One region of the Streptomyces sp. NPDC092952 genome, then DNA from elsewhere that is predicted to be linked to it. Evidence: predicted binding sites of a transcription regulator. Region 1 holds the regulator's gene; each other region holds the start of a gene.

Region 1 (10,287 bases):
CGGCGCCCGTCGGGCTCGACGAGCCGGTAGCCGAACGACTCGACGGGGTGCGAGAGGCGGTGGGCGCTGAGGGTGTACGCGCCGGTGGTGGCGAGCACCCCGTCGGCGGCGACGGGTGCCTCGGTCAGGGCGACGGACTCGCGGTAGGCGGTGGCGTACCGGAGCCGTTCGAAGAAGTGCTGCCCGCTCGCCGGGTAGTGCGCGGTGACCGGGTGCGGGACCTGGTCGAGGTTGATCCGCTGGATCACCCCGGCCAGGCCCAGCGAGTGGTCGCCGTGGAAGTGCGTGACGCAGATCCGGTCGATGTCGTGCGCGGCGACACCGGCCCGCAGCATCTGGCGCTGGGTGCCCTCGCCGGGATCGAAGAGGATGCCCTCCCCGTCCCAGCGCAGCAGATAGCCGTTGTGGTTGCGGTGCCGGGTCGGGACCTGGCTGGCGGTGCCGAGGACGACGAGTTCGCGTACGGACACGTCTCAGCCGGGGGGCCACTGGAGGCCGCGGCCCCCGAGGACGTGGGCGTGGGCGTGGAAGACGGTCTGGCCCGCTCCGGCACCGGTGTTGAGGACGATCCGGTAGCCGGTGTCCTCGATCTTCTCGTCGGCGGCGACCTGCCCGGCCTCGCGCAGCACGTCGGCGGCGACCGCAGGCTCGGCGGCGGCCAGCGCGGCGGCGTCGGGGTGGTGGAGGCGCGGGATGACGAGGACGTGGACGGGGGCCTGCGGGTTGATGTCCCGGAAGGCGACGGTGGTCTCGGTCTCCCGGACGATGGTTGCCGGGACCTCGCCCGAGACGATCTTGCAGAACAGGCAGTCGGGCTGCGGTTCTCCCGCCATGGGACTGGCTCCTCGGTAGCTGGTGATCGTTGTACGGCATGGTAGCGGGGCGTTTCGCCCCGCCACCTCGGCGGCTATGCCCCGGGCAGTGCGGGCAGCCCGGGTGCGCGGACGGCCGGGTTGCGGGTCAGCGCTTCGAGGGCGGTCCGGACCGCCTCGTCCAGCTGCGGGTCGCGGCCCGCCACGTGGTCCTGCGGGGTGACGACGACCTCGACGTCGGGGTCGACCCCGTGGTTCTCCACGTCCCAGCCGTACCGCTCGAACCAGAACGCGTACTTGGGCTGGGTGACCAGGGTTCCGTCGACGAGGCGGTAGCGGCTGTCGATGCCGATCACGCCGCCCCAGGTGCGCGTGCCGACGACCGGGCCGATGCCGAGCGCCTTGACCGCGGCGGTCACGATGTCGCCGTCCGAGCCGGCGAACTCGTCGGCGACGGTGACCACCGGGCCGCGCGGCGCGTCCAGCGGGTAGCTGTGCGGCTGCGCCCCGCGCGGTACGTCCCAGCCGATCACCCGGCGGGCGAGCTTCTCCACGATGAGCTGGGAGGTGTGGCCGCCGCGGTTCTCCCGGACGTCCAGCACCAGCCCCTCGCGGGCCATCTCGATCCGCAGGTCGCGGTGGAGCTGTGCCCAGCCCGCGCCGCTCATGTCGGGGACGTGGAGGTAGCCGAGGCGGCCGCCGGAGAGCTCGTGCACCCGGGCCCGCCGGCCGGCGACCCAGTCGTGGTAGCGCAGCGCCTCCTCGTCGTCGACCGGTACGACGACGACGTGGCGGGGGTCCGAGCCGTCCGCCGGGGCGACGGTCAGCTCGACCGGGTGGTCCGCCGAGCCGGTGAGCAGCGGGGCGGGCCCGGTCACCGGGTCGACCGGGGTGCCGTCGACGGCGAGGAGGGTGTCCCCGGCGCGTACCGCCACGCCGGGCGCGGCGAGCGGTGAGCGTGCCTCCGGGTCCGAGGTCTCCGAGGGGAGGACCCGGTCGATGCGCCAACTCCCTTCCTCCGTACGGGAGATGTCGGCGCCGAGCAGTCCCTGCCGGGTCGCCCCGTCGCACCAGCCGGAGGACGGGCGGACGTAGGCGTGCGAGGTGCCGAGCTCGCCCTGGACCTCCCACAGCAGGTCCACCAGGTCGTCGTGGGTGGCGACCCTGTCCAGCACCGGCCGGTAGCGGTCCAGGACGCCGTCCCAGTCGACGCCGCCCAGGTCGGGGCGCCAGAAGTTGTCGCGCATGAGGCGGCCGGCCTCGGCGTACATCTGGCGCCATTCCGCGGCCGGGTCGAGGAGCCGCCGGACGCGGGAGAGGTCGACGGTGGTCCCGCCGTCGCTGCCGCCGTCCTCGTCGTCGGCCGCGACATGGCTGTCGGACGGGACGACGCGGAGGGCGCCGCGGGTGTGCAGGACGAGCCGCTTGCCGTCCCCGCTGACCTCGAAGTCCCTGACGTCCGAGGCGATTTCCTCGGAGCGCAGCTTCTCCAGGTCGTACCGCTCCAGGGTGGTCTCGGGGCGGGCGGCGTCGGGGGTGGCGGCGCCGGTGCCGAGGACCCCGGTCGTCGGATGGCTCAGCCAGAGCAGCCCGTCCTTCGCGGCGCGGAGCGTGGAGTACCCGGCGGCCGCGACGGGCAGCGGCACGATCCGGTCGGCGAGCCCTTCGAGGTCGATCCGGGTGATGGGCAGCGCGGTCGGGTTGTCCTGGTCGCCCTCGCCGCCGCTCTTCTCCTTCTCGACGGGCAGGCCGTGGCGCTGCGGTCCGAACGGGGAGGGAGTGGTGGCGGCGAGCGTCAGCAGGTGCGGGCGGCAGGAGGCGGGGAACGTCAGGTCGAAGACGTGGCTGTCGTAGACCGGGTCGAAGGAGCGCTCGGAGAGGAAGGCGAGGTGCTTGCCGTCGGCGGTGAACGCGGGCGAGAAGTCCCGGAAGCGCAGCGGGGTGGCCTCGGCGACCGACAGGTCGGTGAGGTGGGCGAGTTTGAGCCGGCTCAGCGGGCGGGGGCCGGGGTGGGACCAGGCGAGCCAGGCGGAGTCGGGCGAGAAGACGAGTCCGGAGGCGTCGCCGTGCTCGCTGCGGTCCACCTCGTGGACCTCGCCGCTCTCCCGTTCGACGATCAGGACCCGTCTGTCGTGCGTGGCGACGGCGAACCGGCTGCCGTCGGGGGCGGCGGCCAGTTCGTGGACCCGGCCGAGCCGGCCGGCGGCGAGCCGGTGCGGCGCGGTCCCCGGGGCGGTGCCGGTGGCGGGGGCGCACTCCAGCGCGTCCTCGCCCTCGGCGTCGGTGACCCAGACGACGTGCGGGTCGCCCTCGGCCTGGAAGGTGCGGGCCAGCCGGGCGCGTACGCCGGGTTCGGCGGCGAGCGCGCGGGCCGGGCCGCTGCGGTGGGTGACCCAGTGGACGGCGCCGCGCGTCACGACGGCGCTGCCGCGTCCGGTGCGGTCCGGGGAGAAGGACTCGACATGGCTCTCGGCGTGCACGGGGAACGGCTGGAGGTCGGTGCGCTGGCCGCCGAGCCGGATGTCCGGGCGGCGGGGCTCACTGCCCGTCAGATCGTCCAGGATCCAGAGCTCACCGGCCGAGGCGTAGACGACGCGGGTGCCGTCGGTGCTCGCGTGGCGGGCGTAGAAGCCGTCGAGGCCGGTGTGGCGGCGCAGTCCGGAGCCGTCGGGGAGGGAGGAGTAGACGGCGCCGGTGCCCTCGTGGTCGGAGAGGAAGGCGACCCGGTCGCCGACCCACATGGGGCATTCGATGTTGCCGTCGAGCTCCTCGTGGAGCCGGGCGAACCGCGCCGGGCCGTCGGCCGGGGCCTCCCCCTCGATCCACAACTTGCCCGCCGCGCCGCCCCGGTAGCGCTTCCACCAGGCGGCCTCGCGCCCCATGGTGGCGGAGAGCAGCAGGGCCCGGCCGCCGGGCCCGTACGCGAGCGAGCCGAGCCGCCCGTACGGGAGGACCCGCGCCGGGCCGCCGTCGGCCGGGACGGCGTGCGCCCGGGTGCGCCGGAACGACGGCTGCCCCTGGGCGCTGACGACGAGCACCTCGCCGCCGGGCGTCCAGCCGTGGACCTCGGTCCGGCTGTCGCCCCAGTACGTGAGCCGGGTGGCGGGGCCGCCGTCGGCCGGGGCGAGGTGGACCTCCGGCGCCCCGTCCCGGGTGGTCGTCCAGGCGACCCGGGTCCCGTCCGGCGATATCCGCGGCGGGCCGACCGGCCGGTTGTCGGCGCTGACGCGCCAGGCCCGGCCCCCGTCCAGCGGAGCGAGCCAGACGTCGTCCTCGGCGGTGAAGGCGACCGTGTCGCCGTGGACATGGGGGTACCGGAGGTAGGAAAGCTGCGTCACACCGCTCACCCTAGGACGCCGCCGTGCCGCCCGTAACCGGGTTGGCCGGAGTCCGACGGGTGGGCCGGGCTCCGGTTCGCACTCACTTTCCCCAGGGGGTCTCGGTCACCGTGACGGTGACCGTGACGGTGGGCCGGAATCCGTTCCCGCCCGCGGCGGGCGGGGCCGGGGTGATCACGGAGGTCGGCGGCGGGGCGTTGCAGTCGCCGAGCACCTCGGCCCGGAAGACGGACCGCCCGCCCGTCTTCGCGGTCAGATCGCCCCGTACGCACCGGCCGCCGAGCTCCTGGGTCACCTTGCCGGTGAGCGTGATGTCCTCGCCGCTGCCGGTCCGGCCCGTGCAGTCGACGTTCGCGCTGCGGGGTACGGACGCGGCGGACGAGGCGCCCCAGGCGCGGGTGCCGTCGACCCCGGCGGAGCAGTTCAGCCACCGCACGTTCACCCCCTTGCTCTCCAGCGCGCCGGTGCCGACCCGGTCGGTGGTCACGGCGATGGAGGCGGAGTTCAGCCCACCCGCGGGTTCGCAGGCGGCGACGCCCAGGACGGCCGCGACCACGAGTGCGGACGCGGCCGGAACACGTCGGCCCCGCCTCTGAATCCATGCCCTTGTTGTCCCCATACGGGCAGCTTCCCACCGATCGCCCGCCGGACGGTAGACGGCGTGCGGGCGCGCCGGAAATGGCGCCGGAGCGCACGCCGGGTATCGGGCGGCACCCGACCGGAATCCGACTACGACCAGCGGCCGGTGCGCCCCAGGAGCAGGGCCGTCGCCGCCGTGCCCGCGGTGGAGGTGCGCAGCACGCTCGCACCGAGCCGGCAGGTCCGGGCGCCCGCCTCGGCGAAGACCGCGAGCTCCTGCGGCGACACCCCGCCCTCGGGCCCGACGACCAGCACGATCTCGCCCCGCTCGGGGAGTTCGACGGTGGCCAGCGGTTCGCTGTCGTGGTCCCGGTCCTCGTGCAGCACGGCCGCGAACTCCGCCCCGGCCAGCAACGCCGCGACCTGCTTGGTCGTCATCGCGTCGGTCACCTCGGGGAAGCGCACCCGGCGGGACTGCTTGCCCGCCTCCCGGGCCGTAGCTCGCCATTTGGACAGGGACTTGAGGCCGCGGTCGCCCTTCCACTGGGTGATGCAGCGGGCCGCCTGCCAGGGCACGATCGCGTCGACGCCGGTCTCGGTCATGGTCTCCACGGCGACCTCGCCCCGGTCCCCCTTGGGCAGGGCCTGGACGACGGTGATGCGCGGGGCGGGCGCCACCTCCTCCCGGACCGGGGCCAGTTCGGCGAGGACGAGGCGGTCCTTGCCCTCGGCTGCGGCCACGACGCCCTCCGTCCAGCGGCCCCGCCCGTCGGTGAGCACGACGGCCTCGCCCTCGTGCAGCCGCTTCACCGACACGGCGTGCCGGCCCTCGGGGCCCTCCAGGACGAACCCGGGCCCGTCGGGGACCTGTTCGACGACGAAGACGGGTGCGGTCACTTGGTACTCCCGGTGCTCAATGCCGTACGTGCGGCGTCCAGTTCCTCGGCGAGCAGTCCGACCAGCCGGCCGGCCGGCAGCTCGCGGGCCATCCGGTGGCCCTGCCCGGCCCACAGCGCCATGCCCTGCGCGTCCCCGGCCTTCGCCGCCGCCCGGCGCAGCCCGGCGGTCAGGTGGTGGACCTGCGGATAGGCGGCGGGGGCGTACGGGCCGTGCTCGCGCATGAAGCGGTTGACCAGGCCCCGGGCCGGGCGGCCGGAGAACGCCCGGGTCAGGGCGGTCCGGACGAACAGCGGGTTGGTCAGCGCCTGCTTGTGCAGCGGGCTCGCCCCGGACTCGGGGCAGACGAGGAAGGCCGTGCCGAGCTGGGCCGCGTCGGCGCCCGCGGCGAGGACCGCGGCGATCTGCGCGCCGCGCATCAGCCCGCCACTGGCGAGGACCGGGATCTGCACGGTCTCGCGGACCTGGGACACCAGCGAGAGCAGCCCGATCCCGGAGCCGTCGGCCTGCGGGTCGTCGCGGTGGGTGGACTGGTGGCCGCCCGCCTCGATGCCCTGGGCGCAGACCGCGTCGGCCCCCGCCCACTGGGCGGCCTGGGCCTCCTCGGGCGTGGTGACCGTCACGACGGTGTACGTGCCGACGCCGGCGAGGGCGTCCAGGGTGTCCCGGGTGGGACAGCCGAAGGTGAAGGAGACGACCGGGACCGGGTCGTCCAGCAGGATGGCCAGCTTGGCCTCGTAGCCGTCGTCGCCGTCGACGTCCATGTCACCGAGCGGGGTCTCGTACCAGGCGGCCTCGCCCGCGAGCTGGTGGCGGTAGACCTCGACGGCGCTCGGGTCGGCGAGCCCGGGCTGCGGCAGGAAGAGGTTGACGCCGAAGGGCCGGGCGGTCAGCCCGCGCACCTGTTTGATCTCCTGGTACATCCCGTCCGCCGTCTTGTAGCCGGCGGCGAGGAAGCCGAGACCGCCCGCCCCGGAGACGGCCGCGACCAGCGGGGGGCAGGACGCGCCGCCCGCCATCGGGGCCTGCACGATCGGATACCGGCAGAGATCGGTCAATGCGGATGACATGACCGCATCGTGTCACGTCCGGGCCGGGCCGGACCCGCCGGGACGCACCCGCCGCGGCCCCGGTACGCGCGGACGCCGGGCGGCCCTGTGGAAGGGGCCCGCCCGGCGTCCGGATGCCGCGGGTCAGCGGCCGTTGAAGGCGTCCTTCAGCCGGGAGAACAGCCCCTGCTGGCCGGGCTGGAACTGGCCGGTGGGCCGCTCCTCGCCCCGCATCTTCGCCAGGTCCCGCAGCAGCCGCTCCTGCTCCGGGTCCAGCTTCGTCGGGGTCATCACCTCGACGTGCACGATCAGGTCGCCGCGCCCGCCGCCGCGCAGATGCGTGACACCGCGGCCGTGCAGCGGGACGGACTGGCCGGACTGGGTGCCGGGCCGGATGTCGACCTCCTCCAGTCCGTCGAGCGTCTCCAGCGGCACCTTGGTGCCGAGCGCGCCCGCCGTCATCGGGATGGTGACCGTGCAGTGCAGGTCGTCGCCGCGGCGCTGGAACACCGCGTGCGACAGCTCGTGGATCTCCACGTACAGGTCGCCGGCCGGGCCGCCGCCGGGGCCGACCTCGCCCTCGCCCGCGAGCTGGATGCGGGTGCCGTTGTCGACACCGGCGGGGATCTTCACCGTGAGCGTGCGCCGCGAGCGGATGCGGCCGTCACCGGCGCACTCCGGGCACGGCGTCGGCACGACCGTGCCGAAGCCCTGGCACTGCGGGCAGGGCCGCGAGGTCATGACCTGGCCCAGGAAGGACCGGGTGACCTGCGAGACCTCGCCGCGGCCGCGGCACATGTCACAGGTCTGGGCGGAGGTACCGGGCGCGGCACCTTCGCCGCTGCACGTGGTGCAGACGACGGCCGTGTCGACCTGGATGTCCTTGGTCGTTCCGAACGCGGCCTCGGCGAGGTCGATCTCCAGCCGGATCATCGCGTCCTGGCCGCGCCGGGTGCGGGACCGGGGTCCGCGCTGCTGCGACGTGCCGAAGAACGCGTCCATGATGTCGGAGAAGTTGCCGAAGCCGCCCTGCCCGAAGCCGCCCGCGCCACCGCCGCCGGAGGCGGACAGCGGGTCGCCGCCGAGGTCGTAGACCTGCTTCTTCTGCGGGTCCGACAGCACCTCGTAGGCGGCGTTGATCTCCTTGAACCGCTCCTGGGTCTTCGGATCGGGGTTGACATCCGGGTGCAGCTCGCGGGCGAGCCGACGGAATGCCTTCTTGATCTCGTCCTGGGACGCGTCGCGGCGTACGCCGAGTACGGCGTAGTAGTCCGTGGCCACTTACGACTCCGCCAGGATCTGTCCGACGTAACGTGCCACTGCGCGTACCGCTCCCATCGTTCCGGGGTAGTCCATGCGGGTCGGTCCGACCACGCCGAGTTTGGCGACTGCCTCGTCGCCCGAACCGTAGCCGACCGCGACGACGGACGTGGAGTTGAGCCCCTCGTGGGCGTTCTCGTGCCCGATGCGTACGGTCATGCCCGAGTCCTTGGCCTCGCCGAGCAGCTTCAGCAGCACGACCTGCTCCTCCAGAGCCTCCAGCACCGGCCGGATCATCACGGGGAAGTCGTGCCCGAAGCGCGTGAGGTTGGAGGTGCCGCCGATCATCAGCCGCTCCTCCGTCTCCTCGACGAGGGTTTCGAGCAGGGTGGAGAGCACGGTGGAGACGGTGCCCCGGTCCTCGCTCTCGAAGGATTCCGGCAGGTCCTGCACCAGCTGCGGGACGTCCGTGAAACGGCGTCCCACCACCCGGCTGTTGAGCCGGGCCCGCAGGTCGGCGAGAGAGGTCTCGCCGAACGGGGCGGGGCAGTCGATCATGCGCTGTTCGACCCGGCCGGTGTCCGTGATGAGCACGAGCATCAGCCGGGCGGGCGCCAGCGACAGCAGTTCCACGTGCCGCACCGTCGACCGGGTCAGCGAGGGGTACTGCACGATGGCGACCTGCCGGGTCAGCTGCGCGAGCAGCCGCACGGTGCGGCCCACGACGTCGTCGAGGTCGACCGCTCCGTCGAGGAAGTTGTGGATCGCGCGGCGCTCCGGCGACGAGAGGGGCTTGACCCCCGCGAGCCGGTCGACGAAGAGCCGGTAGCCCTTGTCCGTCGGGATGCGTCCGGCGCTGGTGTGGGGCTGGGCGATGAAGCCCTCGTCCTCCAGCACGGCCATGTCGTTGCGGACGGTCGCCGGGGAGACCCCCAGCTTGTGCCGCTCGGTGAGCGCCTTGGAGCCGACGGGCTCCTCCGTACCGACATAGTCCTGGACGATGGCGCGGAGCACTTCGAGTCTGCGTTCACTGAGCATCGCGCACACCTCCAGCTGTCTTTCCTCGGTGGTTCCCGGGCCGTTCCCGTGTCCCTGTCCAGTGTCCCTGTCCAGGAATTCGCCTGGCACTCTGTCACCCCGAGTGCCAGCAATCCCCCGCCAGTGTACGGCGGCCGAGTGGGGGCCTAGCAAGGGCGACCGGCCAGCCCGTCACGAGACCCCTCGGGTGTTTTGCCGATAGCGTCGCGGTATGGACGCTTCTTGGGAAGAGTTCGGGTGGGAACGGATCGGCCACGGAGTGGGCCGACGGCGCCTTCCCGGATGGGATGCGACGGTCGCGCTGGTCGTCGGGGCGGACGGCGCGCTGCTCTTCGACACCGGCTCGACGCTCCGCGAGGGGGCCGAGGTGCGGGCCCAGGCCGAGTCGCTGCTGGGCCGGAGGGTGACACATGTCGCACTCAGCCATCCGCACTTCGACCACGTACTGGGCACCGCCGCGTTCTCCGGCGTCCAGGTGTACGGGGCGGCCGGGCTGGCGGAGTTCCTGCGGAAGGACGGGGCCGCGGAGCTGCGCGCCTCGGCGGTGCGCCACGGGGTCGCGGAGCGCGAGGCGGCGGAGGCGGTCGACGCGCTGGTGGTGCCGGGGCACCCGGTGCGCGGCGAGTGGACGGTCGGCCTGGGCGGCGGGCGCGAGGTGGTGCTGGCCGAACTGGGCCCCGCGCACAGCGGCCACGACCTGGTGGCGGTCGTCCCCGGCTCCCCCGGATCGCCCGCCGTCGTGCTCTGCGGCGACCTGGTGGAGGAGTCCGGCGAGCCCCAGGCCGGCGAGGACGCCCATCCGGGCCGCTGGCCGGGCGCCCTGGACCGGCTGCTGGCGCTGGGCGGCGAGGACGCGGTGTACGTGCCGGGGCACGGGGCGGTGGTGGACGCGGCGTTCGTACGGGAGCAGCGCGGGCGACTGGCCGGACGTTTCGGCGTGTCGTGACCCCCGGGGTCCGGTCGTCCTATCGTCGTGCGATGCGCAGCTACCAGCCGGACCTGACCCCGCCGTGGAAGAGGTCCGCCCCCGTTCCCGAGGTCCCCGCCGAGCCCGATCTGGTGGTGGAGGAGGTGTCCACCGGATTCTGCGGTGCGGTGATCCGGTGCGAGAAGACGGCCCAGGGTCCGACGGTGACCCTGGAGGACCGCTTCGGAAAGCACCGGGTGTTCCCGATGGAGCCGCGCGGCTTCCTGCTGGAGGGCAGGGTGGTCACCCTCGTCCGCCCGGCGGCCGCCGCCCCGGCGCGCCCGGCCCGTACGGCCTCGGGGTCGGTCGCGGTCCCCGGGGCCCGGGCGCGGGTCGCGCGGGCCGGG
Region 2 (10,287 bases), on a different contig from region 1:
GGCGACCACGACGACGCCGGCGGCCGAGAACAGCAGCAGCGGAACCCCCGCCCCGTCCCAGAACACCGCACCGCCCCCGGTGATCAGGTATCCGGACTCGGTGAGCTTCCCCGCCACCAACGCGAGCAACAGCCCCACCGCCAACGGCGACACCACCTGGACACACTGCACCATGCGCAGCGTCCAGGGCCGCGCCCCCAGCAGGGACAACGCCGTCACCTGCGCTCTTCGTTCCACAGCCCGATCTGTCACCGACACCAGGTAGGCCGCGACACCGATCACCAGCCCCAGCACCATCCCCACCCCCAACAGCGCCTTGACGACAGCGATCTGCTGCATTCCCTCGACGTTCGTCCCCACCAGGTCGACGGCGGCGGTGGGTGCGACGGAACCGATCCCGTCCAGCACACCCCGCACGACCACCGGGTCCGGCCCGCTCGTCAGGAGGAGTGTGGCGTTGTCCGGCCGGGCCTTCTTCGGCACCATCGAAGGCGGGACCAGGATGTCCGAGTCCACCGCCGACAAGTCATGTGCGCGGAAGCGGACCTCCCCCTGCGGGACCGTTACGTTCATGGTCGTCGGGTGGGATCCCCTCCAGAACCGGAAGGGGAACACCTCACCGATCCGCTCCGGACCGGAGGGCACCCGCTCGTCGGTGAGCCGCATGACCTTCCCGTCCACGCACCCGGTGATGGCGGTCGCCATCCTGGCCAGCTGCGCGCAGGTCGCCACCGTGGCGGAGATCTCCGGGGGCGGCTCATCCAGGTTCCCGTCGAACCAGGACCGCTGCTCGGTGACGCTCCCCTTCACCCCTGGCAGAAACGTCAGCGCCGTCTCGTCGGCCGCGCCGACGCCGTCGAGCGGGATACGGTAGTCCTGCTGGACGGTGTTCGGGCGGGACACCTGGTCCAACTCGACCAGCACACCCTGCGCCAGGGACGCGGCGAAGACCAGCAGTACCAGTCCGGACGCGACCCTGAGCGCACTGCCCGGCTCGACCTCGTTCCGCCGCATGGCCAGCCCCAGCGGCAGGGACGACGTTGCCCCCGCCACCCGCCGCGACAGCCGGTGGCTGAGCACCGGCAGGGTGAGCACCAGGCCGACGCCGACCATCACCACCGCGACGGGCATCAGCAGCGAGGACAGCCCGGTGTCGCGCGGCGGCCGGTCCAGCACACCAAGCACGCAGTAGCCGACGACGATCCCCATACCTGCGACCAGCAGCGGCACACCCCAGGCCCGGGGCGTTCCGGCCACCCCGCTCCGCCGGACGGCCAAGGGGTTCGCCGCCGCCTTCGCGGCCCCGGCCCTCTCAGCGAACCAGGCCAGCACCGGAGCTCCGACCAGGCATACGGCCACGGTGGCCGCCGTGAGATCACCGTCGTCCACGTACCACTTCAGGCCGGGCAGCCCGATACGGGCGATGACCTGGTTGACCACCCAGTACTCGGCAAGCCCGAGAACCGCGCCGAACAGTGCGGCGACGACCGTTTCGGCCGCATTGACCCGCCCAACGCCCTGGACGCTCAGGCCGAGCAGTCTCAGTGCCGCGAGCCGGCGGAGCCGGGTGGCCGCGGAGAGCCGGGCGCACACCGAGAGGAAGACGGCCAGGGGCAGGAGCACCACGCCGGCCAGCGTGAACCGGAGGATGTCGAGTGTGGACGGCTCCACGGCCGGGCTGGGTGCCCATCGCACCCCGAACCCCGCCACCGGCGAGCCGCCGTGGAGCTGGTCGGGGCGCATACCGATGTACGCGTAGAGCTCGTCGGGGTGGGCGAGTCCGGCGGGGCCGATCAGCCCACGCTCCCGGCCCGGCAGCAGCTTTCCCACCCCGGGCTCCGCACCCAGGAGATCATGGAGCCGGGGCGACACGAACACCTCGCCCGGATTCGGCAGCCCGGGAATCCCCGGCGGCGGGTCGGGCACCTTCTCGCCCCGCGCGACGAAGACCCGGCCCAGGGGCCGTGAACCATAGGCATCGGCCGTGGCCAGCAGACGGGTGGCACCAGCCACGGAGGAGTGCGGGCTTCGCGGCTCCCGCGCCGCGACCCGTCCGTCCCGTGCGTCGAGAACGGCGGGAATGGTGAGGACCGCGGCAAGACAGCACACCCCGATCGAGCCGCCCACCACCATCAACAGGAACCGCACCCGGTTCCCACGCTCGGACCCGAGCAACAGCCTGAACCCCAGAAGGATTTCCGTCATACCGGCATCTGCGCGCCGAGCACACCGTCCGTCATCGTGTACTGGCTGTCGGCCCGTGCCGCCACCGCCGGATCATGGGTGACAAGCACCACCGCCGTACCCTGCGACCGGGCCAGCGTCAGAAACTCCTCCAGCACCGCCGCCGCATTGACACTGTCCAGCGACCCGGTCGGCTCATCTGCGAAGACGACAGCCGGGCGATGGACCAACGCTCTCGCCACTGCCACCCGTTGGCTCTGCCCACCGGACACCTGCGAGGGCCTGCGCTGCTTCAGGTCACCCAGCCCCAGCCGCCCGAGCACCTCACCGGCCGCCGCATGCGCCCACGCCTTGCGCTGCCCCGCGAGGCGCAGTGGAAGCGCGGTGTTCTCCTCGATGGTCAACTCCGGCAACAACTCGCCGTACTGGAAGACGAACCCGAAGCGGTCCCGCCGGAGCGCGCTCAGTTCCGCGTCCTCGAACTCGCCCAGCGACCGCCCCTCGAAACGCACGACTCCCCGACCGACCGGCAGAACCCCGGCGAGGCAGTACAACAAGGACGACTTCCCCGAGCCACTCTGCCCGGTGACGGCCACGACCTCCCCCCGCCCGACAGAAATCCGAGCACCCCTGACCGCCACCGTGCTCCCGTACGAGAGCTCGACACCCCTGGCCGACAGGACCTCGGCCTCACTGACCCGGCTCACGGGAACCTCCTCGAAGAGCGGACCCGAGGCACTCACACCGGGCCCTGTCGACATCCACCCGCTACCGCCGAAGGACACACGCACGAGGCCGCCCGACCGCCCCACGGGAACGATTGACTACAGAGAGTAGTCACGACGGCACGGCTGAAGCCATCACGCTCGGTGACGTTCACTGCATCGGGCGACTTCCGGGCGCACGTGGAACGCACGCACACACCCGAACCCACCGAACACCCTTGACCTCAAGTCCGGTTGAGTTTCTACGGTTGGCCTCACCGACCACGTCGCCATGTCGAACCTGTCGACCACGTCGTACCAACCCGAGCAACGGTGGAGGAAGCAGTCATGGACTACTCGCACAACGACGCCGAACTGATCAAACAGCCTATCGGCTACTGGAGTTGGGCCGCCTACAACGCCGTCGTCTCCCGGACCCGGGCCGCGCTCGCGGAGATCGGTACCAACCAGCCGCAGTGGTGGGTTCTCGCACAGGTCGCGCAAACCGAGGGCGGCAGGGAGCGGGGCGAGGTGTCCCGGCTCCTGCGGAACTACCTCGACACCGGCCCGGAGGCCATGGAGGCGGAGATCGACCGGACCATCTCCCAGGGCTGGATCACCGAGGACGCCGAAGGGCTCCTCGTCATCACCGCCGAGGGCCGGGCGTTGCACGAGAAGGCCGCCGCCCTCCAGGCGGAGCTGTGGGCGGAGCGGCACGCCGGCATCTCCGACGAGGAGTACCTGACCACGCTGAAGGTGCTCCAGCGGTTCATCCACAACACGGGCGGGACCGCCTGGCACCACTGAGGCGGGTGGCGGGCGGGGCAGTGGGACGTGTCCGAAAGCGGCTCCCACCTGGGGGTGGTTTGGCCGGGCATCTCCCGCTGGGGAGCTTCGGCGCGTGCTCCCCTTGGCGCGCATCGATATCAACCGTCCCAAAGGGGAACGCCACCCATGTCCGAGCCGTCCCGCGAGCAGATCGTCTCCGCGCTCCACGAAAGGCCCGCCATCGCGCTGGCGCCCGGCACCCGGCTGGACGCCGAGCGGCCCGGTTCGCTTCCGGTGTCGCCCAGCGCCGTATGGGATCTGCCGGGCGGCACCGCCTGGGTGTACCGGGGTGAGGGGAACCCCGGTCTCGTACGGCCCGTGATCCTGGCCGACGGTTTCGGGACGGGCCCCAGTGAGCTGGAGTCCTCCTGGCAGGTCCTGGAGTTCGGCGACTATCCCCTCATCAGCGAGCTGCGCCGCCGTGGCCGTGACGTCATCCTGCTCGGCCACCACGAGCGCGGTGCGTCGATTCTGGACAACTCGCGCACCGCGCGCGCCGCGATCACCCGGGCCCTGGTGGAACGGCAGGGCGGCACCCCGCTGGTCGTCGGCGGGTTCAGCACGGGCGGGCTGGTCACCCGGCACGCGCTGGCCCGGATGGAATTCGAGGGCCTCGACCACGGGACGGGGCTGTACTTCTCCTACGACAGCCCGCACCGGGGCGCCTGGATCCCGGTCGCGCTCCAGGCGTTCGCGCACTATGTCAGGGACCTCGACGGCCGGTTCTCCGACCAGATCAACAGCCCGGCCACCCGGGAACTGCTGTGGCGGCACATCGGTACGTGGAACGGCACCCCGGACCGGGACGGGGCGCGCGCCACGTTCCTCGCCGAGATGGCGGCCGTCGGTGAGTGGCCGCGCCGTCCCCGGCTGATCGGTGTCGCCAACGGCACGGCCGACGGGGTCGGCACCGACGTGCGGGCGGGCGAACTGGCCCTGGAGGGCACGGGCGGATCGGTCGTCGGCACCCGTCTCCACACCCAGGCGCCCGGCCCCGACGAACCAGTGGCCAAGCTCCGGGTGGTGGCCGCGAAGACTCACGAGGTACGGACCACGGGGCTTCCCTCGATCGACGGCGCCCCCGGCGGCTCGCTGGAGGGCTTCGGCATCCTCGCCGACGGGCTCAACGCCCTGCACCCCGATCTCGGTCTCACGACCGCCGTGCGCATCCGGTCGCACTGCTTCGTACCGTCCGTCAGCGCGGTGGACATCGGCGAGCTGGACACGGACGACGAGTTGTACAAGGACATCTCCGCGCTTCCGGCCGGGACCGGCGGGCTGGACGCCTACCGGCTCGCCTCCCGGAACGAACCGCACGCGCTCGTGACCGGAGAGCTCTGCACCTGGCTCCTCAGCCATCTTCCGTAGCGAGAGCCGTCGTCCGCAACAGGGCACGGAACGCCGTTGGCCCCCGGGACCAGAGGGTCCCGGGGGCCAACGCCCGCAGAGCTCACAAGCCGTGCGGAAAGAACTGCCGATCCGTCAGGATCAGAAGTCCATGTCACCGCCCGGCATGCCGCCCGGAGCGGCCGCGGCGGCCTTCTCCGGCTTGTCGGCGATGACGGCCTCGGTGGTGAGGAACAGCGCGGCGATGGACGCGGCGTTCTGCAGGGCGGAGCGCGTGACCTTCGCCGGGTCGAGGATGCCCTCGGCGATCATGTCGACGTACTCGCCGGTGGCGGCGTTCAGACCGTGGCCGACGGCCAGGTTGCGCACCTTCTCGACGACGACGCCGCCCTCAAGGCCACCGTTGACGGCGATCTGCTTGAGCGGGGCCTCCAGGGCGAGCTTCACGGCGTTGGCGCCGGTCGCCTCGTCACCCGAGAGCTCCAGCTTCTCGAAGACGGCCGAGGCCTGGAGCAGAGCCACGCCACCACCGGCGACGATGCCCTCCTCGACGGCGGCCTTGGCGTTGCGCACCGCGTCCTCGATGCGGTGCTTGCGCTCCTTGAGCTCGACCTCGGTCGCGGCACCGGCCTTGATGACGGCCACGCCGCCGGCCAGCTTCGCGAGGCGCTCCTGGAGCTTCTCGCGGTCGTAGTCCGAGTCGGAGTTCTCGATCTCGGCGCGGATCTGGTTGACGCGACCCTGGACCTGGTCGCTGTCACCGGCACCGTCGACGATCGTCGTCTCGTCCTTGGTGATGACGACCTTGCGGGCGCGGCCGAGCAGGTCGAGACCGGCATTCTCCAGCTTGAGGCCGACCTCCTCGGAGATGACCTGGCCACCGGTGAGGATGGCGATGTCGCCGAGCATGGCCTTGCGGCGGTCGCCGAAGCCCGGGGCCTTGACGGCGACGGACTTGAAGGTGCCGCGGATCTTGTTGACGACCAGGGTCGACAGGGCCTCGCCCTCGACGTCCTCGGCGATGATCAGCAGCGGCTTGCCGGACTGCATGACCTTCTCCAGCAGCGGAAGGAGGTCCTTCACGTTGCTGATCTTCGAGTTGACGATCAGGATGTACGGGTCGTCGAGCGACGCCTCCATACGCTCCATGTCGGTGGCGAAGTACGCCGAGATGTAGCCCTTGTCGAAGCGCATACCCTCGGTGAGCTCCAGCTCCAGACCGAAGGTCTGGGACTCCTCGACGGTGATGACGCCTTCCTTGCCGACCTTGTCCATGGCCTCGGCAATGAGCTCGCCGATCTGGGTGTCGGCGGCGGAGATGGAGGCCGTCGAAGCGATCTGCTCCTTGGTCTCCACGTCCTTGGCCTGCTCCAGGAGGGCGGCGGAGACGGCCTCGACGGCCTTCTCGATGCCCCGCTTGAGCGCCATCGGGTTGGCACCCGCGGCGACGTTGCGCAGACCCTCGCGGACGAGCGCCTGGGCGAGAACGGTGGCGGTGGTCGTACCGTCGCCGGCGACGTCGTCCGTCTTCTTGGCGACCTCCTTGACCAGCTCCGCACCGATCTTCTCGTACGGGTCCTCCAGCTCGATCTCCTTGGCGATGGAAACACCATCGTTGGTGATCGTGGGGGCGCCCCACTTCTTCTCAAGGACGACGTTGCGACCCTTGGGGCCAAGGGTGACCTTGACGGCGTCGGCGAGCTGGTTCATGCCGCGCTCGAGACCGCGCCGGGCCTCCTCGTCGAACGCGATGATCTTGGCCATGTGAAGTGGTCCTCCCGGACAGGGGTGGATTTCTCCGGACCGGATGGCGCCCGCGACGGACGGCCTGCGTACCCGGTGGTTCCTTGCCCCACCGGGCTGCGGGCCTCACCGGCCCGGTCCAAGTTCTGTCACTCTCACCTGGAGAGTGCTAACGCCAATGATTAGCACTCGACCCCCGAGAGTGCAAGCGTCCCCCTCGGGATGTGGACAGTGCGCCGGGCGCGTAGCAGACGGTGCGCGGGGCGCGCCGGGGGGCCGGGCGGGGCGCGGGACGGGGTCCGCGCGCCGGGCGCGTCCGGGGCGCACTGAGGGCCCGTACCTCATGGGTACGGGCCCTCAGTGCGTGAGTGGCGTCGTTGGCCGACCGCTCGAACTCAGCCGACGGCGAGCTTGACCATGTCTGCCTGCGGCCCCTTCTGGCCCTGCGAGATCTCGAACTCGACTCGCTGACCCTCTTCAAGGGTGCGGTATCCGTCCATCTGGATCGCGCTGTAGTGGACGAAAACATCCGCACCACCGTCGACCGCGATGAAGCCGTACCCCTTCTCCGCGTTGAACCACTTGACGGTGCCCTGAGCCATGCCTAACTCCCCTATTACTGGCCCTTGCGCAGGACCGCACTTCGCGGACCCGGGTCAGAACTCCCCCTCCGACAGGTAGAGGGCGTGTGCGCCGGAACGCGTCGACCGCGGCTGAATGTATCTGTCCAACTGCCCTCTGCAACAGGTCAATCGGACGAGAATTCTGGGCAGCGTCGAACACCCGGATATGCGTGATTCGGAGGATTCCCGGGCAACTCGGGCCGGGCAAAAGTGACTTATGCCGCAAGCGGAACACGCACTTTGGCTGCATCTTGTCGTGGCCGGGCGCATTCTCATACGCGGTTGGCGCGAGCAGCTGGGGGGACTTCCCCTACTCTACCGCGCTCAACCATGCAGAATTGCCCCCTCCGTTTGAATCCGGAGAGGGCAATTCGACAACGCGGGCGACAGCGGCGGCCGATCGGCACGGCATCGCGGTGTCAGGGCGTCAGGACATCAGGGCACCGGAGTGTCAGCAGCCGCCGGCCACGGCCGGGATGATCGAAATGCCGGCACCGTCCGGCGTCGCGGTGTTCAGGCCGTCCTCGAAGCGGACGTCGTCGTCGTTGACGTACACGTTCACGAAGCGGCGCAGCTTGCCCTGGTCGTCCAGGACGCGGGCGGCGATGCCCGGGTGGTTCTGCTCCAGGGACTCGATGACCTGGGAGAGGGTCGAGCCCTCGGCCGGAACCTCGGCCTGGCCGCCGGTGTAGGTGCGGAGGATGGTGGGGATACGGACCTTGACGCTCATGGGTGGTGTCCTTCCTGGAGGCTCGGTTGATCAGCTGGTGGCGAGGCCGGCGGCGCGGAACGCCTCCAGGCTGGGACGGATCGTCGCGGTCGCCTGTGAGGTCTCGGCCACCGCGTCGAGGGTCTTGAGGCCGTCGCCCGTGTTGAGGACGACGGTGGTCAGCGAGGGATCGATCAGACCGGCCTCGATGAGCTTCTTCGTCACGCCGACCGTCACCCCGCCCGCCGTCTCCGCGAAGATCCCCTCGGTGCGGGCCAGCAGCTTGATCGCGTCGACGACCTGCTCGTCGTTCACGTCCTCGACCGCACCGCCGGTGCGGCGGGCGATGTCCAGGACGTACGGGCCGTCGGCCGGGTTGCCGATCGCGAGCGACTTGGCGATCGTGTTCGGCTTCTGCGGCCGGACGACGTCGTGACCGCCCTTGTACGCCACCGAGACCGGCGAGCACCCCTCGGCCTGGGCGCCGAAGAGCTTGTACGGCTTGTCCTCGACCAGGCCGAGCTTGATCAGCTCCTGGAGCCCCTTGTCGATCTTGGTGAACTGGGAGCCGGAGGCGATCGGGATGACCAGCTGGTCCGGGAGCCGCCAGCCGAGCTGCTCGCAGATCTCGTACGCCAGGGTCTTGGAGCCCTCGCCGTAGTACGGGCGCAGGTTGACGTTGACGAAGCCCCAGCCCTCGCCGAGCGGGTCGCCGATCAGCTCGGAGCAGAAGCGGTTGACGTCGTCGTACGTGCCCTCGATGCCGACCAGCTCGCCGCCGTACACCGCGGCCATGACGACCTTGCCCTGCTCCAGGTCGTGCGGGATGAAGACGCAGGAGCGGAAGCCGGCGCGGGCGGCGGCGGCGCCCACCGCACCGGCGAGGTTGCCGGTGGAGGAGCAGGACAGGGTGGTGAAGCCGAAGGCGCGGGCGGCCTCGATGGCCTGGGCTACGACGCGGTCCTTGAAGGAGTGCGTGGGGTTGCCGGAGTCGTCCTTGACGAACAGCTTGCCGGGCTCGACGCCCAGCTCACGGGCGAGGTTGTCGGCCTGGACGAGCTTGGTCCAGCCGGGGTTCAGGTTGGGCTTCTCGGCGACGTCGGCGGGGACCGGCAGCAGCGGGGCGTAGCGCCAGATGTTCGCCGGTCCGGCCTCGATGCGCTTCCTCAGCTCCTCGGGGGAACCGGTCGGCAGTTCGTACGCGACTTCGAGCGGGCCGAAACAGGAGGCACAGGCGAAAATGGGGCCGAGCTCGAAACGCTCGCCGCACTCGCGACAGGAAAGGCCGGAAGCGGGTCCGAGATCGACGGACGCGGCGGATTCGGTGGTGTCGACGGAAGCGTCGGTGCTTACTGCAGCGGTCTGCGCAGCCATGATGGCGAGGCCCTTTCTCCTCATCTTCCCCGCGGCGCGTTTCGCCACGAGACGGAATTGGCACCTTCCTCACCGGACCGCACGGTCGGTGAGGGGGTTGCCGGGACTTCAACGGGCCGTTCCCTCAGTCCCTCTGGATGAGCGCTGTGGCACCGGATCTTCGATCCGGGCATTTGTCGGCGGACGGACCCCGGCATGCGATGGTCGTCCGCGTTGTTCAAGACTGTAACCGAAGCCGCGGGCTGTTGAGATAGTCGTCCGACCCGCGAGATGGATCACACAACAGGGAGTACCGACCGTGCTGGAAGAGGTCGAGCATTGGCTGACCAGGCGCTCCTGGTCGGCCGCCGACCGCCCGCTGGACCACCTCCTGGCCGCCCGGGCCGCGGCCGGGGAGGCGGGGCGCGGGAGCGTCAGCGTCGTGCTGCCCGCGCTGAACGAGGAGGCGACGGTCGGCGAGATCGTCGCGACGATCCGGCGCGAGCTGATGGAGAAGGTCCGGCTGGTCGACGAGCTGGTGGTGATCGATTCCGGTTCCACGGACGCCACCGCCCGGGTGGCCCGGGAGGCCGGCGCACGGGTGGTGCACCGCGACGCGATACTCCCCCGGATACCGGCCGTGCCCGGCAAGGGCGAGGTGCTGTGGCGGTCGCTCCTGGTGACCGGCGGGGACATCGTGTGCTTCGTCGACGCCGACCTGAAGGACTTCTCGGCGGACTTCGTCTCCGGCATCGTCGGCCCGTTGCTGACCGATCCGGACGTGCAGTTCGTCAAG
Region 3 (10,287 bases), on a different contig from region 1:
CCCGGCGACCGGCACGTCGAACACCGTCATCAAGGACCAGTTCGGCAAGGTCGCCAGCGGCGGCACCACCATCAAGGACGCCGTGAAGGCCGGGCACGACGCCACGGTCGACGAGCTGAAGAAGCGCGGGCTGAAGGTCGAGGACGCAGGCTGATGAAGCGCGCCCGGACGACCAGAGCCGCCGCCATCCTGCTGGGGCCCTTCTTCGTACTGTTCACCGTGTGCATGGTGGTGCCGATCGGATACGCGGTCTGGCTCAGCCTGTTCACCGAGAAGCAGTCCGGCCTGGGCTTCGGCGGCACCGAGACCGTCTTCAGCGGACTCGACAACTACGCGGCGGCTCTGGGCGACCGGGCGTTCCGCGAGGGTTTCGGCGTACTCCTCGGATACTGCCTGTTCTACATTCCGCTGCTGCTGGTCGGAGCCCTCGCCCTGGCCCTGCTGCTGGACTCCACGCTGGCCCGCGCCCGCCGCTTCTTCCAGCTCGCGCTCTTCCTGCCGCACGCCGTGCCCGGCATCATCGCCGCGCTGATCTGGGTGTACCTCTACACCCCGCAGCTCAGCCCGGTGGTGAGCGCCATGGAGTCCGGCGGGATCGGCTTCGACTTCTTCTCCCCCGACGGCGCCCTCCCCTCCATCGTCAACATCGCCCTGTGGGAGTGGCTCGGCTACAACATGGTGATCTTCTACGCCGCGTTGCAGGCCATCGACCGCTCGGTGCTCGAAGCGGCCACCGTCGACGGGGCCGGCGCCTGGCGCACCGCGCTCTCCATCAAGGTCCCGCTGATCCGCTCCTCTTTGGTGATGGTCGCGCTGTTCACGGTCATCGGCTCGCTCCAGCTGTTCACCGAGCCGCTGATCCTCAACAAGGGGACCGGCTCGGCCGTCTCCTCCACCTGGACGCCGAACATGTACGCGTACACCGCGGCCTTCGAGCGCAACGACTACGGCCTCGCCGCGGCCGCCTCCATCCTGCTGGCGCTCACGGCCGCGCTGCTGTCCTTCGTCGTCACCCGCTTCACCGGCCGGAAGGGCAAGAAAGCATGAACTCCCCCGCCTCCCGCGGCCGCTGGATGTCGAAGACCGCCGTCAACGGATTCCTCCTGCTCGCCGTCGTCTACATGCTCTTCCCGCTCGTCTGGCTGGTCACGGCCGCCACCAAGGACACCGGCGGGCTGCTCGCGGGCAACGCGTTCTCCTTCGAGGGCTTCAACCTCGGCGAGAACCTGTCGAACCTGGCCTCCTACGGCGACGGCATCTACTTCCGCTGGTACCTCAACAGCCTCCTGTACGCGGGCGGCGGGGCGCTCGTCTGCTCGCTGATCTGCGTCGCCGCGGGGTACGCCTTCGACAAGTACGAGTTCCGGGGCAAGGAGAAGCTGTTCGGGCTGGTGCTGATGGGGGTGCTGGTGCCCACCACGGCGCTCGCCCTGCCGATGTACCTGCTGGCCTCCAAGACCGGCCTGGTCAACACCTACTGGTCCGTGCTGATACCCGTGCTGGTCAACCCCTTCGGCGTCTATCTCGCCCGGGTCTTCAGCACCGGCTACATACCGAACGAGGCCCTGGAGGCCGCCCGTATCGACGGGGCCGGTGAGCTGCGCGTCTTCTGGTCGATCGGACTGCGCATGGTCATGCCGGGCTTCGTGACGGTCTTCCTCTTCCAGTTCACCGCGATCTGGAACAACTTCTTCCTCCCCCTGGTGATGCTCTCGGACCGCAAGCTCTTCCCGCTGAGCCTCGGCCTGTACTCCTGGAACACCAACACCCACGGCGAGCCGAGCTTCTACCCGCTCGTCGTCACCGGCTCCCTCCTCGCCGTCGTCCCCCTGATCGTCGCCTTCGTCTCGCTCCAGCGGCACTGGAAGGCCGGACTGACCGCCGGCAGCGTCAAGTGACCCCGTCGCGAGCCCCGAGGAGTACGTGTTCCACCATGCCCCACGCCACTGACAACCGGCCGACGGCCCTGCTCGCGATGGGGCCCGGCATCGCCGACCGCCTCCTCACCGACCGGCACCGCACCCGGCTGGCCGCCCTCACCCGCACCGACCCGTACCTCGTCGCCCACGACCTGACCGCGCCGACGCCCGAGGTGGCCGCCGCGCTCGCCGAGGCCGAGGTGCTCCTCACCTGCTGGGGCGCGACCCCGCTCACCCCCGGGGTACTGGCCGCCGCGCCCCGGCTGCGCGCCGTCGTGCACGCCGCCGGATCGGTGAAGCACCACATCACGGACGCCTGCTGGGAACGAGGCATCGCCGTCACCTCGGCGGCCGGGGCCAACGCCCTCCCCGTCGCCGAGTTCACCCTCGCCGCGATCCTCTTCGCCGGAAAACGCGTCCTGCACACCGCGCGCCGCTACCGCGAGCTGCGCACCGGCCACGACTGGCTCGCGGAGCTCGACGGAACCGGGAACTACCGCCGCACCGTCGGCATCGTCGGCGCCTCCCGCATCGGCCGCCGGGTGATCGAGCTGCTGCGCCCCTTCGACCTGGACGTCCTGCTGTACGACCCGTTCGTGGACGGCGCGGAGGCGGCGCGGCTCGGGGTGCGGTCCGTCCCGCTGGACGAGCTGTGCGCGCGCAGCTCCGTCGTCTCGGTGCACGCCCCGCAGCTCCCGGAGACCCGCCATCTGATCGGCGCGGCACAGCTGGCCGCCATGGCGACCGGTACCACCCTGATCAACACCTCCCGGGGTTCGCTGGTCGACGAGGAGGCGCTGCTGGCGGAGCTGACGGCCGGGCGGCTGCGGGCGGTGCTGGATGTGACCGACCCCGAACTGCCCGCCCCGGACTCGCCGTTGTACGAGCTGCCGAACGTGCTGCTGACCCCGCATGTCGCGGGTTCGCTCGGCGACGAGCTGCACCGGATGGCCGATCAGGCGCTGGACGAGCTGGAGCGCTTCACGGCCGGGCTGCCCTTCGCGGACCCGGTGCACTCCGGCAGCCTCGGCCGCTCGGCCTGAGACCGCCGGGGCCGAAGGCCCGGTACGCCGAAAGGCCCCCTGCCCCACCGTCGAAGCGGTGGGGCAGGGGGCCTTCTGCGGCTGTGCGCCTGCCTGGCGGCGGTGCGTCAGTGCGAGTGACCGTGGCCGCCGTGGCCGGCCTCGGCCTCTTCCTCGGCCGGCTTCTCGACGACCAGGGTCTCGGTCGTGAGCAGCAGCGACGCGATGGACGCGGCGTTCTCCAGGGCGGAGCGGGTGACCTTGACCGGGTCGATGACGCCAGCCTTCACCAGGTCGCCGTACTCGCCGGTGGCGGCGTTGAAGCCCTGGCCCTTCTCCAGCTCGGCGACCTTGGAGGTGATGACGTAGCCCTCCAGGCCGGCGTTCTCGGCGATCCAGCGCAGCGGCTCGACCGCGGCGCGGCGCACGACCGCGACACCGGTGGCCTCGTCGCCGGTCTTGCCGAGGTCGCCGTCCAGGACCTTGACGGCGTGGACGATGGCGGAGCCACCACCGGAGACGATGCCCTCCTCGACCGCGGCGCGGGTCGCGGAGATGGCGTCCTCCAGACGGTGCTTCTTCTCCTTGAGCTCCACCTCGGTGGCGGCACCGACGCGGATCACGCAGACGCCGCCGGCCAGCTTCGCGAGGCGCTCCTGGAGCTTCTCGCGGTCCCAGTCGGAGTCCGTGGACTCGATCTCGGCCTTGATCTGGTTGACCCGGCCCTTGACGTCGCCGGGCTCGCCGCCGCCGTCCACGATCGTGGTGTCGTCCTTGGAGACGGTGACGCGGCGGGCGGTGCCCAGCACGTCCAGACCGGCCTGGTCGAGCTTGAGGCCGACCTCCTCGGCGATGACGGTCGCACCGGTGAGGGTGGCGATGTCGCCGAGCATGGCCTTGCGGCGGTCACCGAAGCCGGGGGCCTTCACGGCGACGGCGTTGAAGGTGCCACGGATCTTGTTGACGACGAGGGTCGACAGCGCCTCGCCCTCGACGTCCTCGGCGATGATCAGCAGCGGCTTGGAGCCACCGGCCTGGATGACCTTCTCCAGCAGCGGGAGCAGCTCCTGGATCGAGCCGATCTTGCCCTGGTGGACGAGGATGTACGGGTCGTCGAGGACGGCCTCCATACGCTCCTGGTCGGTCACCATGTACGGGGACAGGTAGCCCTTGTCGAAGGCCATGCCCTCGGTGAAGTCGAGGTCCAGACCGAAGGTGTTGGACTCCTCGACGGTGATGACGCCGTCCTTGCCGACCTTGTCCATCGCGTCCGCGATGAGCTCGCCGACCTGCGGGTCCTGCGCGGAGAGCGCGGCCACGGCGGCGATGTCGGTCTTGTCCTCGATCGGGCGGGCGGTCGCGAGGAGCTCCTCGGACACGGCCTTGACCGCGGCGTCGATGCCCTTCTTCAGGGCGGCCGGGGAGGCACCGGCGGCGACGTTGCGCAGACCCTCGCGGACGAGCGCCTGGGCGAGCACGGTGGCGGTGGTGGTGCCGTCACCCGCGATGTCGTTGGTCTTGGTGGCGACCTCCTTCACCAGCTGGGCACCGAGGTTCTCGTACGGGTCGTCGAGCTCGACCTCGCGCGCGATGGTGACACCGTCGTTGGTGATGGTGGGGGCACCGAACTTCTTGTCGATGACGACGTTGCGGCCCTTGGGGCCGATCGTCACCTTGACCGTGTCGGCAAGCTTGTTGACGCCGCGCTCAAGGGCGCGACGGGCGTCCTCGTCGAACTTCAGGATCTTCGCCATGGGAGCTGAGCTTTCCTCTCGAACGAACCGCGCCCCCGACCCGGCTGGTTATCGCAGGGGGCCAGGGGCGCGGAACAGAAAACGTGGGTGAATTACTTCTCGACGATCGCGAGCACGTCGCGAGCCGAGAGGACGAGGTACTCCTCGCCGCTGTACTTCACCTCGGTGCCGCCGTACTTGCTGTAGAGCACGACGTCGCCGGTCTTGACGTCGAGCGGAAGGCGCTCGCCGTTCTCGAAGCGGCCCGGACCCACGGCCAGGACGACGCCCTCCTGGGGCTTCTCCTTGGCGGTGTCCGGAATGACCAGGCCGGAGGCCGTGGTCTGCTCGGCGTCGAGCGGCTGGACCACAATGCGGTCCTCGAGCGGCTTGATCGCAACCTTGGAGCTGGCGGTCGACACGATCCAGTCTCCCCCTTCGGAGATCTCACGGGGTAACAGTCTTGGGTGGCGACCAGGTCGATCCGTCGTCGCGGGTGCCGGACCTGCCAGTCGCGCAGTGGTTTGGCACTCTCCAGTGGTGAGTGCCAGCACCGAGACTATGACCGCGATTAGCACTCGGTCAAGCGGAGTGCCAATTCGAGCGGTCGTGGCGTCGCCTTCGAGCCGCCGGGGGCTTCGAGCCGCCGGGGGCGGCATGGTCCGGACAACGGTCCGGACACCATGGGGGCAACGTACGGACGGACCGGAGCGTTCCGTACGACCGTGGGGGCATGACCCGATCCCTTCCCCCGCCGGACGGTCGGCGCCGGGCGGCCGCGGTGAACGGCTGCCTCGACGCGCTGCTCGGGCTGTTGCTGCTGCTCCTGGAGGGGGTGATCGGCGCGGTCGTCGCCCTCCAGCTGGCCCTCTCGCACGGCGGTCCCGGCGCCCCGGGGCCGGAGAAGGGGGCGCCGCCGGGGCCGGCGGGTCCGCCACCGACGGACTGGGGCCCGGTCCTCGCCCTCGGCGGCTTCGCCGCGGTGGCCCTGCTGTTCGCCCTCGTCCTGATGCGCGGCGGCCGGCCGTGGGCGGGCGGTGCGCAGCTGGTGGCCGGGATGGTGCTGTGCGTGGCGGCGGTGCTGACCGGTGTCGGGGAGCACGGCCGCGCGCACCCGCCCGCCCCCGCGCCCTCGCACGTGGAGGATCCGGGGCACTCCGGCCATCAGTGCCGCAGCGGCGGGGACAACCGGGAGTGCCTGGACTCCGGCGGCTGAGAGCCCGTCGGAGCCGGGCCGTCAGACGTAGTCCTCCAGCCGGGCCACCGCGTACCCCCGCTCGGTGACGGTTCTCAGGACCGCCCGGACCAGGTCGGCCATGCTGCCGCCCCAGGCCGCCCGGCCGCGGAAGTGGGTGAGGATGATGTCGCCCGGTCGCAGCTCCTGGTCGTCCTCGCGCCACTCCATGCGGTCCGGGAACGCCTCGGCGTTCCACAGCGGCACGGCCCTGATCCCGCAGGACCGCGCGATGCGCAGGGTGTCGGCGTTGTAGTTGCCGTACGGCGGACGGAAGAGGCGGGGCCGCTTCCCGTACCGCTCCGCCATGAGGTCCTGCTGGCCGCAGATCTCGCGCCGCTGCTCGTCGTGGGAGAGGCCGGGGAGGTAGGGGTGGTGGAGCGTGTGGTTGCCGAGAACGGTGCCCAGGCGCTGGGCCTCGCCGAAGTAGCCGTAGTTGTCCTTCACCTCGTCGTCGCTGAGGAACGCGCTGTACGGGATGTCCAGCTCGTCCATCATCTGGAGCAGCTCGGGGTCCTTCTCCGCTCCGTCGTCGATGGTCAGGAAGACGACCCGGTCCGTGGTCGGGACGGTGGTGAAGACCGGCGGCAGCGTGTCGTCGCCGCCGGTCACCTCGAAGCCCTCGCGGGTGGTGACGCGCGGCTTCACCAGGGGCGGCAGCGGGGCGATCAGCGGCGGCCGGTCGAGCCCCCACTTCTTCGCGATCCTCGCCCGGACGGCCGGGGCGAGCCGCGCGTTCCCGTAGCGCTCGCCGGGCAGGCGGGCCAGGCCGCGGCGGAGTCCGGGGACGCCCGGGAGCCCGGCCGCAGGGTTCGGGCCCGCCGCCGGGCCCGGGTTCCCGGCGAGGGGCCCGCTTCCCCGCCCGGTCTCGCCGGACCCGGAGGCGCAGCCCGAGCCGACCGCCGCGACCAGGAGTGCGGCCAGTACGGCGCCGGCGGGGTGGCGCGGGCGCCCGCGCCGTCGGCCCGGGGAGCCGGACGATCTGGGTGGCTTTGCGGTGCTTTTTTCGTTTTGTCGTACAAGTTGCATGGCGCCGCATCCTGCCAGCCGGCGACCGGCCTCCCGGCCCGACACCGCGGCCCGGACCGCCGGTCTACCCGGCTGGCTCACAATGGGACGGGTGAACGCTCTCGCCCCGAACGACCCGTCCGGCACCGACCCGTCCGACGCCCCCGACCCCCTCGCCGGCTTCCGGGCCCTGCGCACCCCCGAGGGCGCCGCGCTCCTGGCCGGGCTGCGGGACCACGACCCCGCCCAGGAGCTCGCCACCGCCACCCGGCTGCGCCGCACCCACCCCGCCGCCCTGGTGTCGGCCGCGCTCGGACAGGCCCGGCTCCGGCAGCGGGCGGTGGCCAAGTTCGGCGCCGAGGACGCGTACCGGATGTACTTCACGCCGAACGGCGTCGAGCAGGCGACCCGCACCTCGGTGGCCGCCCACCGCGCCGGGCGGTTCGCGGCGGGCGGGGTGCGCCGCGTCGCCGACCTCTGCTGCGGCATCGGCGGCGACGCCATCGCGCTGGCCCGCGCGGGCATCTCCGTACTCGCCGTGGACCGCGACCCGCTGACCGCCGAGGTGGCCCGCGCCAACGCCGCCGCACTGGGGCTGGACGGTCTGATCGAGGTGCGGTGCGCCGATGTCGCCGCCGTCGACACCTCGTCCTGCGACGCGGTCTTCGTGGACCCGGCGCGGCGCGGCGGGCGGGGCCGGATCTTCGACCCCGAGGCGTACTCGCCGCCGCTGTCCTGGGCGGTCGGCACCGCCCTCGCGGCCCCCCGCGCCGCCCTGAAGATCGCCCCCGGCATCCCGCACGAGGCGATCCCCGAGCAGGCCGAGGCCGAGTGGATCTCGGACGGCGGCGACGTGAAGGAGGCGGTCCTCTGGTTCGGCGAGGGGTTCACGGCCGGCGCGTACCGCGCCACGCTGCTCCCGGCGGCCGCCACCCTGTGGTCCGGGGCCCCGCTGCCCGCCCCGCCCGTCGGCCCGGTCGGCCGCTACCTGTACGAGCCGGACGGCGCCGTGATCCGCGCCCATCTGGTCGCCGACCTGGTCGCGCGGTGCGAGGGCCGGCTGATCGACGAGACCATCGCGTACATCACCGCCGACCGGCCGTACGCCTCCCCGTACACGACCGGGTACGAGATCACCGACCGGCTGCCGTTCAACATGAAGAAGCTGAAGGCGCTGCTGCGGGAGCGGAAGGTGGGCGTGCTGACCGTCAAGAAGCGCGGTTCGGCGGTCGAACCGGAGGAGCTGCGGCGCCGGATGAAGCTCCAGGGGCCGAACTCCGCGACCGTCTTCCTGACCCGGGTGGCCGGGGCGCCGACGATGCTCGTCGGCCACCCGCTGGCCGGCCCCACCGGCTGAGCGGGGCGGTCAGGCGAGGTCGGTCAGGTCGTCCGCGTAGACCTGTGAGAGCGGCTGCGGGCCCACGTACTGCTGGCAGTTGCACTGGCCGGACTCGAAGCGGACCGGCTTCTTGTTCTCGTCCCAGGCGGTCGGCACCTCGACCCGCTCGTGGCAGCGGCCCTGCTTGTCGTGCTTGGCGAGATGGTGCGTGCAGCCGCAGACCGGCTCCGGCGGCTTGCTCGCCGCCTCGACGGCCAGCCGCTCCTGGCGGGCCGTGTCCAGCAGTTCGAGCTTGCGCTCGTGCCGGTTGCGCAACGCCGTACGGACGTTGTCGACGACCCATCCGAAGCCGCCCATCCAGAAGACGATGAGCACCCACCAGTACCACTGCATGTCGTTCTCCCCCTGTCGGACATCCGTGCCCCGCCAGGATAGGTCCAGGGTCAGCGGTGGGCACCGTCCCGGGCCGGGAGGCGTGGCGCCGGGGCGGGCGCCCCGGCCAGGACCCGCAGTACCCAGCGCCGGTGGGCGAACGCCTTGACGAGACCGATCAGTCCGACGAGCCAGGCGATCATCCCCAGCCCCATGGCGAGGGCGACCAGGCTCCAGCCGTACCCGTCCGGCGCGGCGTTCGCCGGGACGGCGAAGCAGGTGCCGAGGCCGACCGCGCAGAGCACGAAGGAGAGCACCAGCCAGACGCTGGACGCGCCCGGCATCCGCAGCGCCGCGTCCCGCGCCGGATCGCGGTCCAGGGCGCCCCAGGCGTGCAGCAGCGCGCGGACCCGGCGGTCGCGGCGCACCCCGACGGCGACGAGCAGGACGGCGGGGACCAGGCAGCCGATGCCCAGCATCAGCATGGTCAGGCCGGCCACGGCGCCGATCGGGTCGTAGGACTCCTCGAAGGCGACCAGTGCCGAGCCCACCAGCAGCCAGCCGAACGCGCCGAGCACCCCCCACAGCCAGAGCACCACCAGCCGCCCCGGGCCGACATGGGCCCGCACCAGCCCGCCGAGGACCGCCGCCCGGTCAGTGAGCAGCGCCTCCTGGTCGGGCCAGGAGCGGAGCTCAACGGGCGGCGGCGGGGGCGGCAGTTGGGCGCGGGAAGACATGGGCATGACCTTACGGTCCGGCGGCCGGGGCGGTGCGCGGGCCCTCGGCATCCGGCGGCGCCCACGGCGCGCGGCACCCCGGCCGGGGGCCGGGACTCACCGGATCCCGCGGGCCGGATGCTCCGCGCGGTCCAGGAGCATGGCCCGCTCCCGGGCGTTGCGGGTCAGCCCGGCCGCCCGTACGAACTCGGCGCGCGCCTCCCCGGTGCGCCCGGTCCGGGCCAGCAGATCGCCGCGCACGCTGGGCAGCAGGTGGTAGCCGTCCAGCGCCGGATCGGCGGCGAGGGCGTCGACCAGGGCGAGCGCGGCCTCGGGGCCGCGGGCCATGGAGACGGCCACGGCCCGGTTCAGGGCGACGACCGGGGAGGGGGCGATCGCGGCGAGCCGGTCGTAGAGGGCGGTGATGGTGTCCCAGTCGGTGTCCTGGTACGTCGCCGCCCGCGCGTGGCAGGCGGCGATCGCGGCCTGCACGGTGTACGGGCCGAGTCCGGCGCCCTCGCCGGTCGCCGCGACGGCCCGTTCCAGGGCGGCGACCCCGCGCCGGATCAGCAGCCGGTCCCAGCGGGCCCGGTCCTGGTCGGCGAGCAGCACCGCCGCGCCGTCCGGGCCGGTGCGGGCCGCGGTGCGGGACGCCTGGAGCTCCAGCAGCGCGGCCAGCCCGTGGACCTCGGGCTCGTGCTCCATCAGCCCGGCGAGCACCCGGGCCAGCCGGAGCGCGTCCTCGCAGAGCGCCGGGCGGACCAGGTCGTCGCCGGCCGTCGCCGCGTAGCCCTCGTTGAAGACCAGGTAGATCACTTCGAGGACGGAGCCGAGGCGGGCGGCCCGGTCGGGCCCGTACGGCACCTCGAAGGCGACGCCCTCGCGGCCCAGGGTCCGCTTGGCCCGGACGATGCGCTGGGCGACGGTCGGTTCGGGGGCCAGGA

What was found. Region 1 encodes HrcA, which represses chaperone genes, less so after heat shock. Its sites were predicted from a motif close to TTNGCACTCNGNNNNNCNGAGTGCNAA; they were not measured.
Region 2: a site for HrcA is predicted at 6,989-7,015, ahead of groL (chaperonin GroEL). Genes of this name have one in related genera too.
Region 3: a site for HrcA is predicted at 5,246-5,272, ahead of groES (co-chaperone GroES). Genes of this name have one in related genera too.

The regions. Positions count from the first base shown of each region.
Region 1 is NZ_JBIVPT010000002.1:248,248-258,534, forward strand. It holds gene ACIQGQ_RS05135 (ribonuclease Z) at 1-470, opposite strand, end outside; gene ACIQGQ_RS05140 (histidine triad nucleotide-binding protein) at 474-833, opposite strand; gene ACIQGQ_RS05145 (S41 family peptidase) at 908-4,150, opposite strand; gene ACIQGQ_RS05150 (hypothetical protein) at 4,233-4,769, opposite strand; gene ACIQGQ_RS05155 (16S rRNA (uracil(1498)-N(3))-methyltransferase) at 4,880-5,626, opposite strand; gene ACIQGQ_RS05160 (nitronate monooxygenase) at 5,623-6,696, opposite strand; gene dnaJ (molecular chaperone DnaJ) at 6,820-7,956, opposite strand; gene hrcA (heat-inducible transcriptional repressor HrcA) at 7,957-8,973, opposite strand; gene ACIQGQ_RS05175 (MBL fold metallo-hydrolase) at 9,185-9,919, shown strand; gene ACIQGQ_RS05180 (DUF3097 domain-containing protein) at 9,952-10,287, shown strand, end outside.
Region 2 is NZ_JBIVPT010000004.1:391,567-401,853, forward strand. It holds gene ACIQGQ_RS12860 (ABC transporter permease) at 1-2,205, opposite strand, end outside; gene ACIQGQ_RS12865 (ABC transporter ATP-binding protein) at 2,202-2,927, opposite strand; gene ACIQGQ_RS12870 (MarR family winged helix-turn-helix transcriptional regulator) at 3,237-3,695, shown strand; gene ACIQGQ_RS12875 (esterase/lipase family protein) at 3,843-5,084, shown strand; gene groL (chaperonin GroEL) at 5,205-6,827, opposite strand; gene ACIQGQ_RS12885 (cold-shock protein) at 7,202-7,408, opposite strand; gene ACIQGQ_RS12890 (ubiquitin-like small modifier protein 1) at 7,881-8,159, opposite strand; gene thrC (threonine synthase) at 8,190-9,512, opposite strand; SAM riboswitch class I at 9,530-9,656, opposite strand; gene ACIQGQ_RS12900 (glucosyl-3-phosphoglycerate synthase) at 9,811-10,287, shown strand, end outside.
Region 3 is NZ_JBIVPT010000001.1:537,013-547,299, forward strand. It holds gene ACIQGQ_RS02350 (ABC transporter substrate-binding protein) at 1-154, shown strand, start outside; gene ACIQGQ_RS02355 (carbohydrate ABC transporter permease) at 154-1,047, shown strand; gene ACIQGQ_RS02360 (carbohydrate ABC transporter permease) at 1,044-1,898, shown strand; gene ACIQGQ_RS02365 (hydroxyacid dehydrogenase) at 1,934-2,962, shown strand; gene groL (chaperonin GroEL) at 3,070-4,695, opposite strand; gene groES (co-chaperone GroES) at 4,788-5,096, opposite strand; gene ACIQGQ_RS02380 (DUF6234 family protein) at 5,408-5,890, shown strand; gene ACIQGQ_RS02385 (polysaccharide deacetylase family protein) at 5,912-6,937, opposite strand; gene ACIQGQ_RS02390 (methyltransferase domain-containing protein) at 7,020-8,273, shown strand; gene ACIQGQ_RS02395 (hypothetical protein) at 8,283-8,648, opposite strand; gene ACIQGQ_RS02400 (hypothetical protein) at 8,699-9,364, opposite strand; gene ACIQGQ_RS02405 (RNA polymerase sigma factor) at 9,461-10,287, opposite strand, start outside.